4 regions of the Clostridium fermenticellae genome follow, and region 3 is predicted to be linked to each of the others. Evidence: riboswitches for the same ligand, from Rfam matches in the RefSeq annotation. Region 3 holds a riboswitch; each other region holds the start of a gene.

Region 1 (4,444 bases), 280 kb from region 3:
AAAACCACCTATAAATCCTATTACTATACCACCAATTAATATTATATTTTCAGCAGATGAACTGCCTTTACTATCTGACGTATTTGCATTAAGAGTTTCTTTTACAGATGATATTATTGTAGGTATAAGTTTTATAGCACCTATAAATCCTCCAGATAACATCATGCCCGCTCCTACATATTTTACATAACTTCCTGCTATATCAGCAACCTGCATTGCATTTATATTTACCTGAGGATTATTCCATACAGTCGCGCCACCTTCTCCAAGAGAAATAAAATACCCTATCAAAGGTGTAATAGCAAAATTAGATAATATTGATCCGGCAAACATAGTTAGCGCTACATCTATACCCACTATAAATCCTATGCCTAAGAGTAAAGGATTAGCTTCAACTTCAAATTTCCACTTATAGAAAGCTTCATTTACATAACTTATAACATTATTAGCTACATTAAAAAATGAACTAGTTACAAGAGTTATAACACCTCCTATAGAAAATCCAATTCCCATAAACTTCACAGATTCTTTAACCCCTTCTGAAGCAACAAGTGTTTCAGATATAGCCATCGATTCAGGATACATAAGATTTCCATGTTCTTGAATAATTAAATAATTATACACAAGAGAAGCTGCTCCTACTCCAAACAAAACTCCTCCTATTCCAATAACAAATCCCTCTAAAAAAGAAAAATGCGCTCCTATCAAAAGTATTGCTGGTAAAACAAATATCATACCACTAGCAATAGATTCTCCACCACTTGACATGCCTTGTACCAAATTTTTACCAAGAATTCCTTTTTGTTTGGCAAACATAGCTATAAATACAGAACCTATTATAGAACCTGGTATGCCAGCTGCAACTGTAAGTCCTGATTTCATACCTGAGTATGCCGTTGATGCTGCAAATAATACTGATAAAATAATTCCAATAGTTAATACAGCGGCATTTCCGCCAGATTTAGATCCATCAGAAATATACGGAACATAATCTATTCCGGATACATTGCCATATGCGCCTTTAGACAATTTTTTATTCATAATTCTTGCCTCCTTTTATACATTATCTTTATAATTATAACATAATTTCCAGCAAAATACAGTTCGAAATTCTTCTAATAAATAAGATTTATTAATTATAAGATTCATAATACTTAAAATATTATATGTTGTTTTTTATTTTCTTCCACGTACTTCAATTTAAACAATATTTATAATATATCAAATACATAAAGAGGTTAATTATATCCACAAACGCTCAAAAAAGACATATGGTTTCACTTAAGAAATCATGTGTCTTTTTAATTTAAAATTCTGTCTTATTTACAGATACATCTTTTTTTATAATTGGTACCTTTTCACAAATTTCCATTCCTAATCTTTGTTGAATCTTTATAAGCATACCATTTTTATTTAAAGCACCTAAAAACACAAGCGCAATTACTCCCCCAATTATTGTTGCAGTAAAAAATAGCGGAACATAAAACATAAGTGAAAGTTCTTTCCTTCCCCAAAAATATGTCATTATCGGCGATGAAACAACTGCTCCTATAATGCCGGTGCCTATAGTTTCTCCTAGTGCCGCAAATAACAAATTATTTCTAGATATCCTATATAAAACTCCTGATAAAAAAGCTCCAAATACAGCACCTGTAAGAGCTAAAGGTGGTATTCCCATAATAAGCATTCTTATAATTCCAATTAATACAGCACAAAGTAATGCATACCAAGGTCCCAAAATAACTGCACACGTAATATTGATGACAGATGACATAGGACACATTCCTTCAATACGTAGAATTGGAGAAATAACAACTCCCATTGCTATCATCATAGCTAACATAAGTTTTCTTAGTAATTTTGACTTTTTTTTCATAAAAATAGGCCTCCATAATAGTATAGTTTGCCAATGTTATCATACAGAAAATACTATTATTTAGGTATAAATTTAAGACAACTAGATAGCATTTTACCATATAATTATATTGGTCGGTCGAAGCTCAAAAGCTTCCTCTCACCTTGAAACACAAGTTCCCTAGCTATTTAGTTGTTACATTAATTAAAAAGTACCGGGCGCTCCCCCGCTGCTTATATTACACAAAAAGAGTATACCCGATCCTAACATTAAGGAAGATATACTCTATTTACATTCATTAATTAAAAAATTCATAAACAAATATTTCCTTACGTCAGGATTACCCGAATCAAGTTATGGGTCGAAGCTATAACTTCCTCTCAGCCTGTATATATATACAAGCTCCCCTTTTTTTAATAATTATATCATACACTATTTTTATATGCAATATTACATTACTATTATAATTTTAAAATAATTACAATTTTTTCTTTAATTACTTTAGAAATAATTAATTTTTCAAGTATATTATTAACAATTTCTTAATATAATTCTATCGAGTGATTTTTAGCTTCAGTTGAATTTATAAATTTAGAAATAAGGTGATACTATTGGAAACATTTAAAAAAATAACCTCTAAAAAAATAGACAGACTTTTTATAAAAATAAATGATATAATTTTCAACCAGATACCAATACCAATATGTCTCGTTAATTCGGAGTGTAAAATTGTAACTTTTAATAATTCTTTTAAAGACTATTTTAACCTTAAACTTGAGAATGAAAAAGGTAAATTTGTAGGAGAAGTAGATCCCAATGCTAGATTTCCTGTTATTTTAAAAACCGGAAAAGCCGAAATTAATAGAAAGCACAAATTTCAAGGCAGAGATATAATAGTACATAGACTTCCCCTTCATTTTAACAATAAATTGATTGGCGGAATTAGTATAACTATTATAGGAGATTTAAATTATATTTATAGATTAGTAACAGAAAACAATCTAATAAAAAACTTAAAATCTTATAAAAATAATCAATCTGCTATCTCCGAAGTATATAAAGCTAAATATACCTTTGATGATATACTATCAAATTCCAATTGCCTAAATAATTGTAAAGAGCAAGCTAAGTCTTTTGCTGAAACAGACTTGACTGTTCTAATAACTGGCGAAAGCGGGGTTGGAAAAGAGCTTTTTGCTCATTCTATTCATAATTACAGTAAAAGGAGAAAAAATCCTTTCATAAGTATAAATTGTGCAGCAATACCAGAAAGTTTAATAGAGTCTGAGCTCTTTGGACATGAGGAAGGTTCTTTTACTGGAGCTACAAAGAATGGTAGAATGGGAAAATTTGAATTAGCCAATACAGGTACGATTTTTTTAGATGAAATAGGAGATTTACCACTCAAGATGCAAGTAAAACTGCTTAGAGTTCTGCAGGAAAAAGAAATAGAACGAGTTGGAGGTAATAAAATCATAAATTTAGATATAAGAGTTATAGCAGCTACAAACTGCGACCTTCAAGAAAAAGTTAATTCTGGTACCTTTAGAAAAGATTTATTTTATAGACTTAATGTCTTAAACTTAGAAATACCTCCTCTTAGAGAAAGACCTTCTGACATATCCCTTTTAATTGATAACTTTATAAATAACTTTTATAAAAAATATGGCATATGTGGTGAATTTACTGAAGATGTTTTAAAAACATTATGTTTATATAAATGGCCTGGAAATGTAAGAGAACTAAGAAATATTGTAGAGAGAATGCTGGTTATTTCTAAAGAACATTCAATTAAAGTTGACAGCATACCTGAAAACATATTGAATAGCAGCAAGGAATCAATGGATGCTAATATAAAACAACTTATTAAAACCAAAACCTTCAGCCCATTAAAAAGCAGCGTCTTTAAAACAGAAAAGGAACTTATAATAAATACTCTAATAGAAAATAACTTTAACAAATCTAAAACTGCAGAAATCTTAGGCATACCTAGAATGACTTTATATAGAAAGTTAAAGGAAATAAATTTGAAATAGATTTCACAATTTAATTATAAATAATTAATTAAATTGTGACTAAAACTAATATGCAGAGACATGCTCACAAAATGAAAATATTTATAATACTGAAATTTGGTATAGGGTTTATAAATGAAAGCTTAACTTCGACTTGTAAACCCTATATCCTGAAGGATAATTGATTTATTGAATCTTCTTATTATTGATTAGGAAAGATAGTCAATACTAACCTGAACATATGCTGCTACCCCTATTGGTAAAGCGTCTTCATCTACTTTAAAATAATTTGAATGATGTGAATAACAACAATCTTTTGATTCATTTCTTCCTCCTAGAAGCATCAAAGCACCGGGCACAGATTCCAGGTATTCCGAAAAGTCTTCAGAACCCATTATCTTTTCAGTTGCTATAAAACCATCTTCTCCGACTATCTTTGCAACAGATTTTTTGGTAAATTTAGCAGCCTTCTCATCATTAATAGTTACACCACAAATGAAATTATAATTAAACTCATAGTCACATCCATAGGCAGCACATATATTTTTTATTACTTTTTCAATCCATATTGGCA
Region 2 (4,444 bases), 500 kb from region 3:
ACTGTTTTATCTCAAATTGTAAAGCTGGTAGAAGAAGCTCAGGGATCGAAGGCACCTATAGCTAAACTTGCAGATATTGTGTCTGGATACTTTGTTCCAGTTGTCATGTCACTGGCACTTATTGGTGCAATTTTATGGTATATAAACGGACAAGATCTGGTATTTTGTCTTACAATATTTATTTCAGTACTTGTTATAGCATGTCCATGTGCACTAGGACTTGCAACGCCGACAGCTATAATGGTTGGAACAGGAAAAGGAGCAGAATATGGAGTTCTTATAAAGAGCGGTACTGCACTTGAAGCTACCCATAAAGTAAAAACAATTGTATTTGATAAAACAGGAACAATTACTGAGGGAAAACCTAAAGTTACAGATATTGTAACAGTAACTGGTGTTGATAAAGACTATATTTTAAAGTTGGCCGCATCAGCTGAAGCTGGTTCAGAACATCCGTTAGGAGAAGCTATTGTTGAGAATGCAAATTTTCTTCGAATAGAATTAGAAAAGATAGAGTCTTTTAAAGCTATTACAGGGTATGGTATAGAAGTTTTTATCGATAGTAAAAAAATACTTCTTGGCAATAAAAAATTGATGGATAAGAATGGTATTAATTTAGAGAAGCTCAATATAGTTTCAGAAAAATTATCTGGAGAAGGAAAAACACCTATGTATGTATCTGAAAATGGAAAAATTCTTGGAGTAATAGCTGTAGCTGATACAGTTAAACAAAATAGTAAGAGATGTGTAGAAAAATTACATTCGATGGGAATTGAAGTAGTAATGATAACTGGTGATAATGAAAGAACAGCTGGTGCAATAGGGAAACAGGTTGGAATTGACAGGATAATTGCAGAGGTATTGCCGGGAGATAAAGCAGAGGAAGTAAAGATGCTTCAAAGTGAAGACAGGAAAGTGGCTATGGTTGGTGATGGAATAAATGATGCTCCAGCACTGGCTCAGGCAGATATAGGAATTGCAATAGGCTCTGGAACAGACATTGCTATTGAATCAGCAGATATAGTTCTTATGCGTGGTGATTTAATGGATGTAGTTACAGCTATAGAATTGAGCAGAAAAACAATAAAGAATATAAAGGAAAATCTTGCGTGGGCGTTTGGATATAATACTCTTGGCATACCAGTTGCGATGGGAGTGCTTTATATATTTGGTGGTCCACTCTTAAATCCAATGATTTCAGCTTTAGCAATGAGTTTAAGTTCGGTATCAGTTTTGACAAATGCTTTAAGATTGAAAGGTTTCAAACCTTTAATTTAATATAAATATTGAGAGGAGAATATATTATGAAAAAGAAAGTATTTATTGAAGGAATGAGCTGCAAACACTGTGTTGCTCATGTTGAGGAGGCTCTTAAAGAATTAGATGGAGTTAAAAAAGTAAAAGTAAGTTTGGATGATAAAAATGCAGTTGTAGATTTTAAAGATGAAATTGAAGATAGTGCTATAAAAGCTGCTGTTGAGGATGCAGGATATGATGTAGTTAAGATAGAAAACATATAGGCCTTAGTAAGAATATTTTAATAATTTGACACATTTATTTTATAAATGATATACTAATTTATGTTGATATTTTTAAAATCATATATTGTTGGGGAGGCAGAAACACTGTTTGAGAGGAAACTGGTAGGTTTCGACCCGTAAAACCTGAATTGGATAATGCCAACGGAGGGAATTACAGTAAGTAATCAAATAAATTTGTTTAGTATAAAGACCTCTCTTCTATTTTTGAAGAGAGGTTTTTGTATGCTTAATAACTCATGTAGGATGTGTAATTGTATGAAATGTAATAATTATGGTAAATCGATTTACAGGATTTCAGCTATTGTTTTTCAGGTTATGCTTATATTCTTATGGCAAATACTTGTAGATAAAGGAGGAATACCTAAATATATTCTTCCATCGCCTAAGGATGTGGCAATAACTTTATTTGAAATCTTTCCTATACTTATTCCTCATATTTATGTTACCCTGGAAGAAGCAATTATTGGTTTTTTAATTTCTATAGTATTTTCAGTAATAATTGCACTGCTTATGGATAATATAAAAATTGTAAAGGCCTGTATTTATCCAATACTTGTTATATCGCAAACAATACCTACTATAGCACTTGCCCCGATATTTATAATATGGTTTGGGTTTGGCATACTCCCTAAAGTCATTGTAGTTGTTTTAGTATGTTTTTTCCCAATTGTGATAAGTCTTGTAGATGGACTTGAAAGTGCTGATGTAGATATGCTGAATCTTATGGACACGATGAATGCATCTAAATTTCAGAAATTTAGGTATGTAAAATTTCCTGGGTGCCTGGGTTCATTTTTTTCAGGACTTAGAATAGCAGCAACATACAGCATAATGGGAGCTATAGTTGGAGAATGGCTTGGAGGAGAGAAAGGTCTTGGAATATTTATGGTAAGAGCAAAAAATGCATATGCACTTGATCAAATATTTTCAGCTATATTAGTTGTAGTGATTTTAAGTATGCTATTGTTCTTATTTATGTATGTACTTCAATACATATTTATGCCGTGGCAAAGGAAAGACAGAGAGAATATTAACAAATAGTGTAATATGAAAGGGGGACGTTGGGAAATTAACCCAGCACGATTTAAACATGTATAAGAGAAAAATATTTAAAATTTTAACATCAACTGCACTTATAGGTATACTGCTTATTGGGTGTTCTTCTGGAAATGAAACATCAAAGGAAAAAGATAGTAAACCTCTGACAAAGGTAAAGGTAATACTTGACTGGACACCAAATACAAATCATACTGGACTTTATGTAGCTAAGGATAAGGGATATTATAAAGATGAAGGATTGGATGTTCAGATAATTCAACCTTCCGATGGAGCTGTTGGTAATTTAATAGCTGCCGGTAAAGGAGATTTTGGAGTAAGCTATCAAGAAGATGTAACTTATGCAAAAACTTCAGATAATCCTCTTCCAATAAAAGCTGTAGCAGCTTTAGTTCAGCATAATACATCTGGATTTGCGTCACCTAAGGATAAAAATATAAGTACTGTAAAGGATTTTGAAGGAAAAACATACGGTGGATGGGGTTCACCTTCGGAAAAAGCTGTAGTTCAGTCTGTTATGCAGAATGGAGGGGCCGATTTTAATAAACTTAAAATTGTAGATATTGGTACTCAAGATTTTTTTGCAGCTACGAAAAAAAATATAGATTTTGCATGGATATATGAAGGATGGACAGGTATAGAAGCTAAAGTTAAAAATATACCGCTCAATTTTATAGAACTTAGAAAATTAAATCCTGATCTGGATTATTATACACCTATACTTATTACAAATAATAATACTCTTAAGAATAAACCGGAATTAGTTAAAAAGTTTTTAAAAGCAACACAGAGAGGATATAAATATTCCATTGATAATCCTGAGGATGCAGCTGACATATTAGTAAAAAATGCACCTGAGATAGATAAAAAGCTTGCAGTAGAGAGCCAAAAGTATATGAACACAAAGTATATTGATGATGCCCCAAGATGGGGAGAAATGAAGTCTTCTGTTTGGAATAACTATACTAAATTTCTTATGAGTAAAAATCTTATAAAAAAGAATTTGAAAGCGGAAGATGCATTTACAAATGATTTTCTTCCATCCAAATAGTAGTAAAGGAGATATAATTCTTGAATAAATCCAGTATTTTAAAAAAAGTTGTGCTTAAAGATGTGTCAAAATCCTTCGATGGATATAAAATAATAGACAACATAAGTTTTGAGGTTACTGAAGGAGAATTCGTAAGTCTTATTGGACCTAGTGGGAGTGGAAAAAGTACCATATTAAATATAATTTCAGGTATACTAAATCCGGACAGTGGTGATGTTTATGTTGATGGAGATATAAGTTATATGCATCAAAAGGATTTGCTTCTTCCGTGGAAGAAGGTAATAGACAATGTTGCAATGCCGCTTTATATAAAAGGGGAGAGTAAAGTTTGTGCCAGAAATAAAGTGTTAAAATATTTTGATATGTATGGGTTAAAGGGATATGAATATAAGTATCCATCAAAATTGTCTGGAGGAATGAGACAGAGGGCAGCTTTTCTTAGAACCTATATGGCTTCGGATAATATTATGTTGTTAGATGAACCGTTTGGAGCTTTGGATGCTATAACAAGGACAAAAATGCAGAACTGGCTTTTAAAGATTATAAAGGATTTAAATATAACAATATTGTTTATAACGCATGATATAGAAGAAGCTATATATCTTTCAAATAGGATTTATATACTTTCAGATAAGCCGGCCAGTATAAAGAGTTCAATATATGTCGATTTACCTGAGGATAAGACGAAGGATATTATAACCTCAGATGAATTTCTGAGTATAAAAAGAAGGATATATAATTTATTGTAGCCTAAAAAAGGATATCATTACAATTTATTAGTGAATGATATTAGAGA
Region 3 (4,444 bases):
TAAATTTGAAGCCATAGATTGTAAATAATCTTTATTGTCCTCTTTGCTTTCAATTGTGTATATTTTTTTAACTTTTGCATTGACTTCTGATGCCAGAGTTTCAGATATTTTGGGGCTTACCATTTCTTCAACAAATATAGTTTTAATTTTATTTTTTCTGCAGTAATCAGTAAGTAACTTTAGTTGTTTTGCACTTGGCTCTTCAGATGCAAATACATCTTCTATACTTCTTTGTTCTAATCCGTAATCTCTGCAGAGATATGCAAATGCAGCATGCCCTGTAACAAAACTTTTATTTGGAACTGATTTTAATTTCTCATTGTAAGAATTATATAGTGCATCTATTTTCTTAGAAAAATCATTGAAATTTTTCTCATAGTAAGATTTATTTAAGGGATCTGCCTTAACAAGTGCATCTCTTATATTTTTTGATTCAATTTTAGCGTTTTTTAGACTAAGCCATATATGAGGATCATATTGACCATGCTCCTTTATTTCATTAGAATCACCATTTTTTATAGGAGTTATTCCTTTTGAGGCATTGGTAACAATCAAATTTTTATTGTCTATTGATTCAAGGGTTTTATCTACCCAGTTTTCCATTCCAAAACCATTATATATGAAGACTTTTGAATCACTTATATTTCTCATATCCTTTACTTTGGGTTCAAAATCATGAGGTTCTGTTCCTTCTGGTACTAAGGTTTCTATATCTATTTTATCTTTACCAATAGCATAGGCAAATTCACGAAGAGCGTTAAATGTAACTACAACTCTTATTTTTGAATTTGAATTCTTTACAGTATCTTTATGTATATTATTACCACATCCAGTAAAAAATAATATTATAGTTGCAGTTATAAATATGGCAAGCACTTTTTTTGTCTTCAACATATTATCACTCCTAAAAATTTATGTTGCAAATCATTTGCATTTACATATATAATATATTATGTGAATTGAATTTGTCAATAAATAATAGGAGGACATATACATGCTTAAGATCAATAATTTATATTTTTCTTATAATAATCTTGCGCCATATATATTAAATAATATTAATCTTACTATAAAAGATGGAGAATATGTTTCTATATTGGGCGAAAATGGTTGTGGAAAATCAACATTGATAAAATTAATACTTAATATATTATCGCCTACAAGTGGCACTATAGTTAATGATGCTAAGAATGTCGGATATGTAGCACAAAAATCTGATTTTTTAAACTCTGATTTTCCAATTACAGTTTATGAAATGCTTGATTGTTATAGAAAAATATTAAAAATAAAGGATAAAAAAATAGTTGAAAAGAGCCTGGATAGAGTGAGTATGTTAAAATTTAAAAATTCATTAATAGGCAATTTATCAGGAGGACAATGTCAAAAAGTATTTATAGCAAGAGCATTAATGGGAAATCCTCATTTGCTTATTTTAGATGAGCCGTCTACTGGTGTTGATATAAAAAGCCAAAGAGAGATTTATTCATTGATTAAAAGTTTAAACAGAGATACAGGTATAACGGTCATATCAATAGAACACAACCTTAAGGCAGCGATTTCAAATTCATCTCTTATATATCACATTGCAAATGGTAATGGACATATGTGCAAACCAGAAACGTACATTAATGAATACGTGGAAGCCAATGGAGGTAATAAATTTTATGTTTGATTATACATTCATGCGAAATGCTTTTGCAATAGCAATCCTAATTTCTATTTTATGCCCCTGTATAGGTATATTTTTAGTGCTTAGAAGATATTCCATGATAGGAGATACTCTTTCGCATACTTCACTTGCTGGAGTTGCGGTAGGACTTTTGGCACAAAAAAATCCTATTGCTGTTGCATTTTTGTTTACTTCAATATGTGGAGTTTTAATTGAATTTTTGAGGAATTATTTTAAAAAGTATGCAGAACTTATACTTGTCATAGTGATGTCATTAGGTGTAGGAATTGCAATTACGATAATGAGTTCTGGAGAACTTCATACAAATGTTGATTCATTTATATTTGGAAGTATCCTTACAGTAACTAAGGAAGATTTATATACGGTTTTAATACTTAGTATAATATCATATATATTGATGTTTTTCCTGTATAATCAACTTGTCTTCATTGCTTTTGATGAAGAAGCAGCAACAATATCTGGAATCAGGGTTAAACTTGTAAATTATATATTTTTAATATTGGTTGCTGCTACAGTTTCTGTTTCAATAAGAATAGTTGGAGTTCTTGTTTTGAGTTCAATGATTGCACTGCCAGTAGCAACTGCACTGCAACTTAAAAGAGGATTTAAAATTACTCTTGTATCTTCAATACTATTTAGTGTTGTGGATGTTTTAATAGGTCTATTTTCTTCATATTATATTGGCTGTGCGCCAGGAGGTTTGATTGCATTGTCATCCGTTATTATGCTGACTTTAGTGATGTCAATTAAAAAGATAGCATTTGTCAACTATTCCTATAAATTATCGAGTAAAAATATTATAAAAGAGAATAATTAAAGAATTTAAGTCTGATGATTATTGACATATACATGAATATGTGATATTAATTAGTTAAATAATAGTATTGTTTTGGGGAGCCTGTATTATAGGCTGAGAGTGAGATAGAATCTTAGACCCGTACTACCTGATTTGGGTAATGCCAACGTAGGAAAAACTTTACATAACTTTAAATATAGAGTTGTATAAAAAGTTTAGATAGGGAAGCATTACATGTTTCTCTATTTTTTTATGCAAAAAAGGAGATGTATTAAAATGGATTATACGACACAAATGGATGCAGCAAGAAAAGGGATAATTACAGATGAAATTAAGACAGTGGCAGAAAAAGAGAATATGGATGTTAATGAACTTATGAAACTTATTGCAGAGGGAAAGGTTGTTGTTCCAGCTAATAAAAATCACAAAAATTTAAGTGCAGAGGGAGTTGGAAAGAGATTAAAAACAAAAATAAATGTAAACTTAGGTATTTCAAAAGATTGCTGTAATATTGATTTAGAACTTGATAAGGTGAAAAAAGCAATAGATATGAAGGCAGAGGCTATAATGGATTTAAGCTGTTTTGGAAAAACCAAAGAATTTAGGACAAGGCTTATAGGTATGTCACCAGCTATGATAGGCACTGTACCTATGTATGATGCTGTTGGTTTTTATGATAAGGAATTAAAGGATATATCAGCTGAGGAACTTTTGGGAGTTATAGAGACGCATGCAAAAGATGGTGTTGATTTTATGACTATACATGCAGGTATAAATAGAGAAACAGCAGAAGTATTTAATAGAAATCCAAGACTCATGAATTTTGTATCCAGAGGAGGAAGTCTTCTTTATGCATGGATGAAACTAAATAATAAAGAAAATCCATTTTATGAATATTTTGATAAGGTTCTTGATATATGTGAAAAGTACGATGTTACAATAAGTCTTGGAGATGCATGCAGACCTGGATGTTTGAATGATTCAACGGATGCAAGTCAAATTAAAGAACTTATGACACTGGGAGAACTTGCGAAGAGAGCCTGGAAAAGAAATGTACAGGTAATGATAGAAGGACCAGGGCATATGGCTTTAAATGAAATAGAAGCTAATATGATGATGGAAAAAAAGTTATGTCATGATGCACCATTTTATGTTCTAGGACCTATTGTGACTGATATAGCACCAGGCTACGATCATATAACTAGTGCAATTGGCGGAGCAATTGCAGCAACCTACGGGGCTGATTTTTTATGTTATGTAACACCGGCAGAGCATTTAAGACTACCAGATTTAGATGACATGAAGGAAGGCATTATAGCAACTAAAATAGCAGCACATGCAGCAGATATTGCAAAAGGTGTCAATGGAGCTAGAGATATAGATAATAGTATGGCTAAAGCAAGAAGAGAACTTGACTGGAATAAAATGTTTGAATTTGCAATAGATCCAGATAAGGCTAGAATGTATAGAGAGAGCTCTAGACCGGAAGACGAAAAAACTTGTACAATGTGTGGAAAAATGTGCGCTGTTAGGAATATGAATAAAGTTATGGAGGGTAAAAATATAAATATATTAAGAGATGATAATTAAATTTTGAAGTTATAAAATTTATTAAAAGAACTGCTGAATAATATCAGCAGTTCTTCTTTTTTTGTCGGTATTTGTGTTAAATAGCAATAAGTTGATATTTTATATGATTATTATAACTAAAAAGGTTAATCTTAAAGATATATTAATAAATATGGTATTATCTACGATAATTGAATTGTAATATTTTAATATGAGTTACTTAAGGAGGAATTTATATGAGAAACAATGCAATATTAAAGAAGTCTGTGAAATTTAAGATCTTAAGAATACCGATAATTATAATTTTTGTTGTAGTAGCCCTAATAGCGTGTATGTCTATATATGAAGTGAAAAGTAAAATATTGCTGCAGATGGAGACAGATGGACTG
Region 4 (4,444 bases), 1.3 Mb from region 3:
AGATTTGGAGAGGCTCTTAGAATAGTTCAGGAGTATTTACAGGAACCTAAGTTATTTATTATGCCTAAAACGAAATTTACTAAATAAATATTCATTTTTATTTGCTTATATATTTTATTGAATTAAGAGCCTATACTGCTAATTAGTTAGCATAAAGGCTCTTTTTGTATTTATTTTTATAATTATTTATGGATAAATATTGACAAATAATCAGCAAAAGAGATTATAATATTAAGTATATGAACTAAAAGGGGGTTAATTTTATGATTTCAAAAGAAATGTATGAATTAGGCAGTAAAAAATCGACTATAAGAGCCATTGCTGAATATGCAGAAAAACAGGCTAAAGTAGTTGGAAAAGAGAATATATATGACTTTAGTTTGGGAAATCCTAACGTTCCAGCACCTGAGTATATTAAAGAAACTATAATTGATATTTTAAATAATGAGGATTCGTGTAGTGTACATGGGTATACAGCAGCCTATGGAGATCCGGAATCGAGAGAGTTAGTAGCCAAGAGTTTGAATAAGAGATTTGGTACAAACTTTTCGGGAAAAAATTTATTTATGACGGCCGGAGCAGCTGCATCAATAAGTATATGTTTTAAAGCATTAGGTGAAAGAGATGATGAATTTATAGCTTTTGCTCCCTACTTTCCTGAGTATAAATGTTTTGTTGAATCCACAGGGTCAAAGTTTGTAGCTGTTAAAGCGAATGTTTCTGATTTTCAGATTAATTTTTCAGAATTTGATAAGAGAATCAACGAACATACTAAAGCTGTTATTGTAAATTCTCCCAATAATCCAAGTGGTGCAGTTTATTCAGAGAAAACAATTATCAAGTTGGCAGATATATTAAAACAAAAAGAGAAAGAATATAATCATCCAATATTTTTGATATCTGATGAGCCTTATCGTGAGATAGCGTATGATAATGTTGAGGTACCATATCTACCCAAATATTATGATAATACTTTGGTATGTTATTCATACAGTAAATCTTTTTCATTGCCTGGTGAAAGAATTGGATATATAGTGGTTCCCAATGAAATCATTGATTTTGATGTAATATTTGCAGCTATTGCCGGTGCAGCCAGAGTTTTAACACATGTAAATGCTCCATCATTGTTTCAGAAAGTAGTTGCGAGATGTGCGGGCCTGCCTTCAGATATAAGTACATATGAAAATAACAAAGATATATTATATAATGGTTTGATTGAAGCTGGATTTTCATGTGTAAAACCAGATGGGGCATTTTACTTATTTCCCAAATCATTAGAAGCTGACGATGAGGCTTTTTGTGAAAAGGCAAAAAAATATAATTTATTGCTTGTTCCGGGAAAGGATTTTGGTTGCCCAGGACATTTTAGAGCTGCTTATTGTATTAAAACTTCAACAATTGAAAAATCAATTCCTTTGTTTAAAAAATTAGCAGAGGAATATAAATAACATTCTAATAATGATAGACAAACAGTATTGAATAAATCAATGTGAACTGTTTGTCTATATTTTGAACTGGAATTATTCTTTTCCTACTTAGGTTATTGTGTTAATTCTTATTTTGCTGCATGCAATTTTTCTATTAATTGTTTAGCAGCTTTCTGACCTGAAAGAAGCATACCTCCAAAAACCGGACCCATTCTCTGTCCGCCTAAAGTGGCATTAGCAGCCATACCGGATACATATAGTCCTGGATATACTTCACCAGTGTTTTTAACGACCTGATCTTCACCACGATCTGCCCACATTGTTTTTTCTCCCACAAAACTTCCGTTTTCGGTATTTAAAACGTTTCCTTGTTTAGCTACAAGTTTATTCACTATTGATGCATCATGACCTGTGGCATCAAGTATATATTTTGATTCTATCATTATTGGATCAATAGGCATTTTTGTTTTTTCAACGGCAGCCCAGTTAATTACAAGTCCTGCAATGCAATTATCCTTTTCTATTACGTCTTCTACGGATATTAAGTTTAATATTTTAGCTCCAGCTTTAACTGCTTTTAGAGTTAGCGCAGAAACACATTCTATAGAATCAACTGTATAATAGTTTTCTTCATATTTTTTATAATTAACGTTAAAGTCGTCCAGAATGCTTCGGGCACTTTCCTGAATTACAATTTGATTCATCATCATGCCACCTCCCCACATGCCGCCTCCAATACTGAGACTACGCTCTATAATGGTTGTCTTAACTCCGGCTTCAGCAAGGTAAGCTGCAGCTACCAAACCTGATGGACCTCCTCCGACGATGATTACATCTGAATATAATATGTCTTCAAGTTTATCCTTGTAAGTATCAATAATAGCTTTTGAAATTTTGGTGTCTTCTAAGTACATTTTTTTAACTCCTTTCATTTATAGATAAATTAAAAGCACACCCTTAGGAAAAGGTGTGCGAAATATTTTAAACCTTCCCTACGCGGACATTACTCCGATCAAGTTATAAGGGTCAGGTGCTTAATAGTCCTTTCTCAGTCCAAAACATGGACTCCCCGCTAAAATATATTTAATATTCATTTTTTAATAATTGTTAAACGTTAAGAATTCCTAACATATTTTATAGTAACACAAAAATACTAATCTTACAATATATTTATTTATAAAATTAATTTACAAAAAAAGTCCTATAAGTACATAAATTCAATAATATTACAGAAATATATTGTATGTTCTTTCAAGTGGTAATTTATACTACTCCTATATTTGGTTTGTAAAAAATACTTTTTAATAATATAATTTTGAATAAGTATTGAAATATTTAAACAATTATATATTATTTAATTTTTAGAGGAGATGGTAGGTGTATGAAAACAGTAAAGTTAGGTAAAACAGGATTAATTGTAAGTAAAAATGGATTTGGAGCACTTCCGATACAACGTATTTCAAAAAAGAACGCTGTTTATTTATTACAAAAGGCATTTTATAATGGAATCAATTATTTTGATACTGCAAGAGCATATTCAGATAGTGAAGAAAAAATAGGAGCTGCGTTTTCTTACATAAGAGATAAGATTATTATAAGCACTAAAACAGCGGCACAAAATGCTGATGAATTCTGGAAAGATTTAGAACAAAGCTTGAAGAATTTACAGACGAATTATATTGATATTTATCAGTTTCATAATCCATCATTTTGTCCAAAGCCTGGAGATAAATCTGGACTTTATGATGCAATGCTTGAGGCAAAGAAACAGGGTAAAATACGATTTATAGGAATTACGAATCATAGGATGACTGTCGCAAAAGAAGCTATATCATCAAAACTATATGATACACTCCAATTTCCTTTTTCGTATCTTGGAGGGGAATCAGATATAGAAATAGTTAATTTGTGTAAGGAAAATAATATGGGATTTATCGCAATGAAGGCACTATCCGGTGGGTTAATTACAGATTCAGCTGCTGCATATGCATATCTTTCACAGTTTAATCATGTTGCGCCTATTTGGGGAATTCAACGTGAAAATGAACTTGATGAATTTTTATCTTATAATGACAATCCACCAATTTTTACGGATAATATGAAAAAACAGATTGAACATGATAGAAAAGAATTATCCGGAGACTTTTGCCGTGGATGTGGATACTGTATGCCATGTCCGGCTGGAATTCAAATTAATGATTGCGCAAGAATGAGTCTTCTTCTCCGTCGTGCACCGAAGGATGATTACCTTACTAAGGAGTGGCAGGAAGAAATGAAAAAGATTGAAGGGTGTCTTCATTGTAATAACTGTATGAGCAAGTGCCCGTATAAATTAAATACTCCAGAGCTTTTAAAAAAGAATTATGAAGATTACAAAACCTTTTTATAGGGTTTGTAACTGAAAGCTTAACTTATGCTCCGATCGGGATTTCCAAAATACGTAACGTAAAAAATTTCTAGTAAGTCTAAGCTTGCGTTTAAAAAAATCTAAGCAGATTTTATAAACTCACTTTGTTCAAACATATAAAATCCACTAAGATTTTTAAGAACACTTCGCTAAGACTTACTACAAAATTTTTTAATGTGCCTTAATTTTAGAAATCCCGGTCTGCGCATAAGTTAATTAATTTTAAATTGATTTATCTCATCTTTAAGTTCCTCTGCTAAAGTTTTAAGCTTTTCTGAATGTCTTGTAAATTCCTGCATAGTTGCAGATATTTCTTCGCTGGATGCAGTAACTTCTTCGGAAGCCGAGGCTGTTTCTTCAGATATGGATGAGATATCTTCAATTTCAGCTAATGTAGATTGTTTCTTATCATTCATATCAATAATGGATTTCTTTACCTCATCAACTCTGCCTATCATTATTTCAATTGATTTAAGTATTTTATTAAATATCTCCTGGGTTTTATTTACTGCCTTATACTGTTCATTTACTGCTACTTCAGTTGAATTAATAGCATCTACAGCTGTTTCAGATTTTTTCTGTATAGTTGCTATAATGCCTTTTATTTCTT

Evidence for each region. Region 3 has a riboswitch for thiamine pyrophosphate ahead of thiC (phosphomethylpyrimidine synthase ThiC). Riboswitches for the same ligand answer to the same signal wherever they lie in the genome.
Region 1: it holds a riboswitch for thiamine pyrophosphate, as region 3 does, so the genes downstream of both, thiW (energy coupling factor transporter S component ThiW) here and thiC (phosphomethylpyrimidine synthase ThiC) in region 3, are expected to answer to the same signal.
Region 2: it holds a riboswitch for thiamine pyrophosphate, as region 3 does, so the genes downstream of both, D4Z93_RS07345 (ABC transporter permease) here and thiC (phosphomethylpyrimidine synthase ThiC) in region 3, are expected to answer to the same signal.
Region 4: it holds a riboswitch for thiamine pyrophosphate, as region 3 does, so the genes downstream of both, D4Z93_RS11890 (sulfide-dependent adenosine diphosphate thiazole synthase) here and thiC (phosphomethylpyrimidine synthase ThiC) in region 3, are expected to answer to the same signal.

Annotation. Positions count from the first base shown of each region.
Region 1 is NZ_CP032416.1:1,341,242-1,345,685, reverse strand. It holds gene D4Z93_RS06445 (OPT family oligopeptide transporter) at 1-1,041, opposite strand, end outside; gene thiW (energy coupling factor transporter S component ThiW) at 1,307-1,876, opposite strand; TPP riboswitch at 2,163-2,274, opposite strand; gene D4Z93_RS06435 (sigma-54 interaction domain-containing protein) at 2,467-3,891, shown strand; gene D4Z93_RS06430 (M20 metallopeptidase family protein) at 4,080-4,444, opposite strand, start outside.
Region 2 is NZ_CP032416.1:1,562,862-1,567,305, reverse strand. It holds gene D4Z93_RS07355 (heavy metal translocating P-type ATPase) at 1-1,278, shown strand, start outside; gene D4Z93_RS07350 (heavy-metal-associated domain-containing protein) at 1,305-1,520, shown strand; TPP riboswitch at 1,600-1,708, shown strand; gene D4Z93_RS07345 (ABC transporter permease) at 1,797-2,582, shown strand; gene D4Z93_RS07340 (ABC transporter substrate-binding protein) at 2,632-3,648, shown strand; gene D4Z93_RS07335 (ABC transporter ATP-binding protein) at 3,669-4,397, shown strand.
Region 3 is NZ_CP032416.1:1,058,787-1,063,230, forward strand. It holds gene D4Z93_RS05095 (metal ABC transporter substrate-binding protein) at 1-894, opposite strand, end outside; gene D4Z93_RS05100 (metal ABC transporter ATP-binding protein) at 995-1,672, shown strand; gene D4Z93_RS05105 (metal ABC transporter permease) at 1,665-2,507, shown strand; TPP riboswitch at 2,571-2,678, shown strand; gene thiC (phosphomethylpyrimidine synthase ThiC) at 2,763-4,076, shown strand; gene D4Z93_RS05115 (methyl-accepting chemotaxis protein) at 4,292-4,444, shown strand, end outside.
Region 4 is NZ_CP032416.1:2,575,047-2,579,490, reverse strand. It holds gene D4Z93_RS11900 (manganese catalase family protein) at 1-87, shown strand, start outside; gene D4Z93_RS11895 (pyridoxal phosphate-dependent aminotransferase) at 264-1,448, shown strand; gene D4Z93_RS11890 (sulfide-dependent adenosine diphosphate thiazole synthase) at 1,556-2,341, opposite strand; TPP riboswitch at 2,400-2,509, opposite strand; gene D4Z93_RS11885 (aldo/keto reductase) at 2,809-3,816, shown strand; gene D4Z93_RS11880 (methyl-accepting chemotaxis protein) at 4,047-4,444, opposite strand, start outside.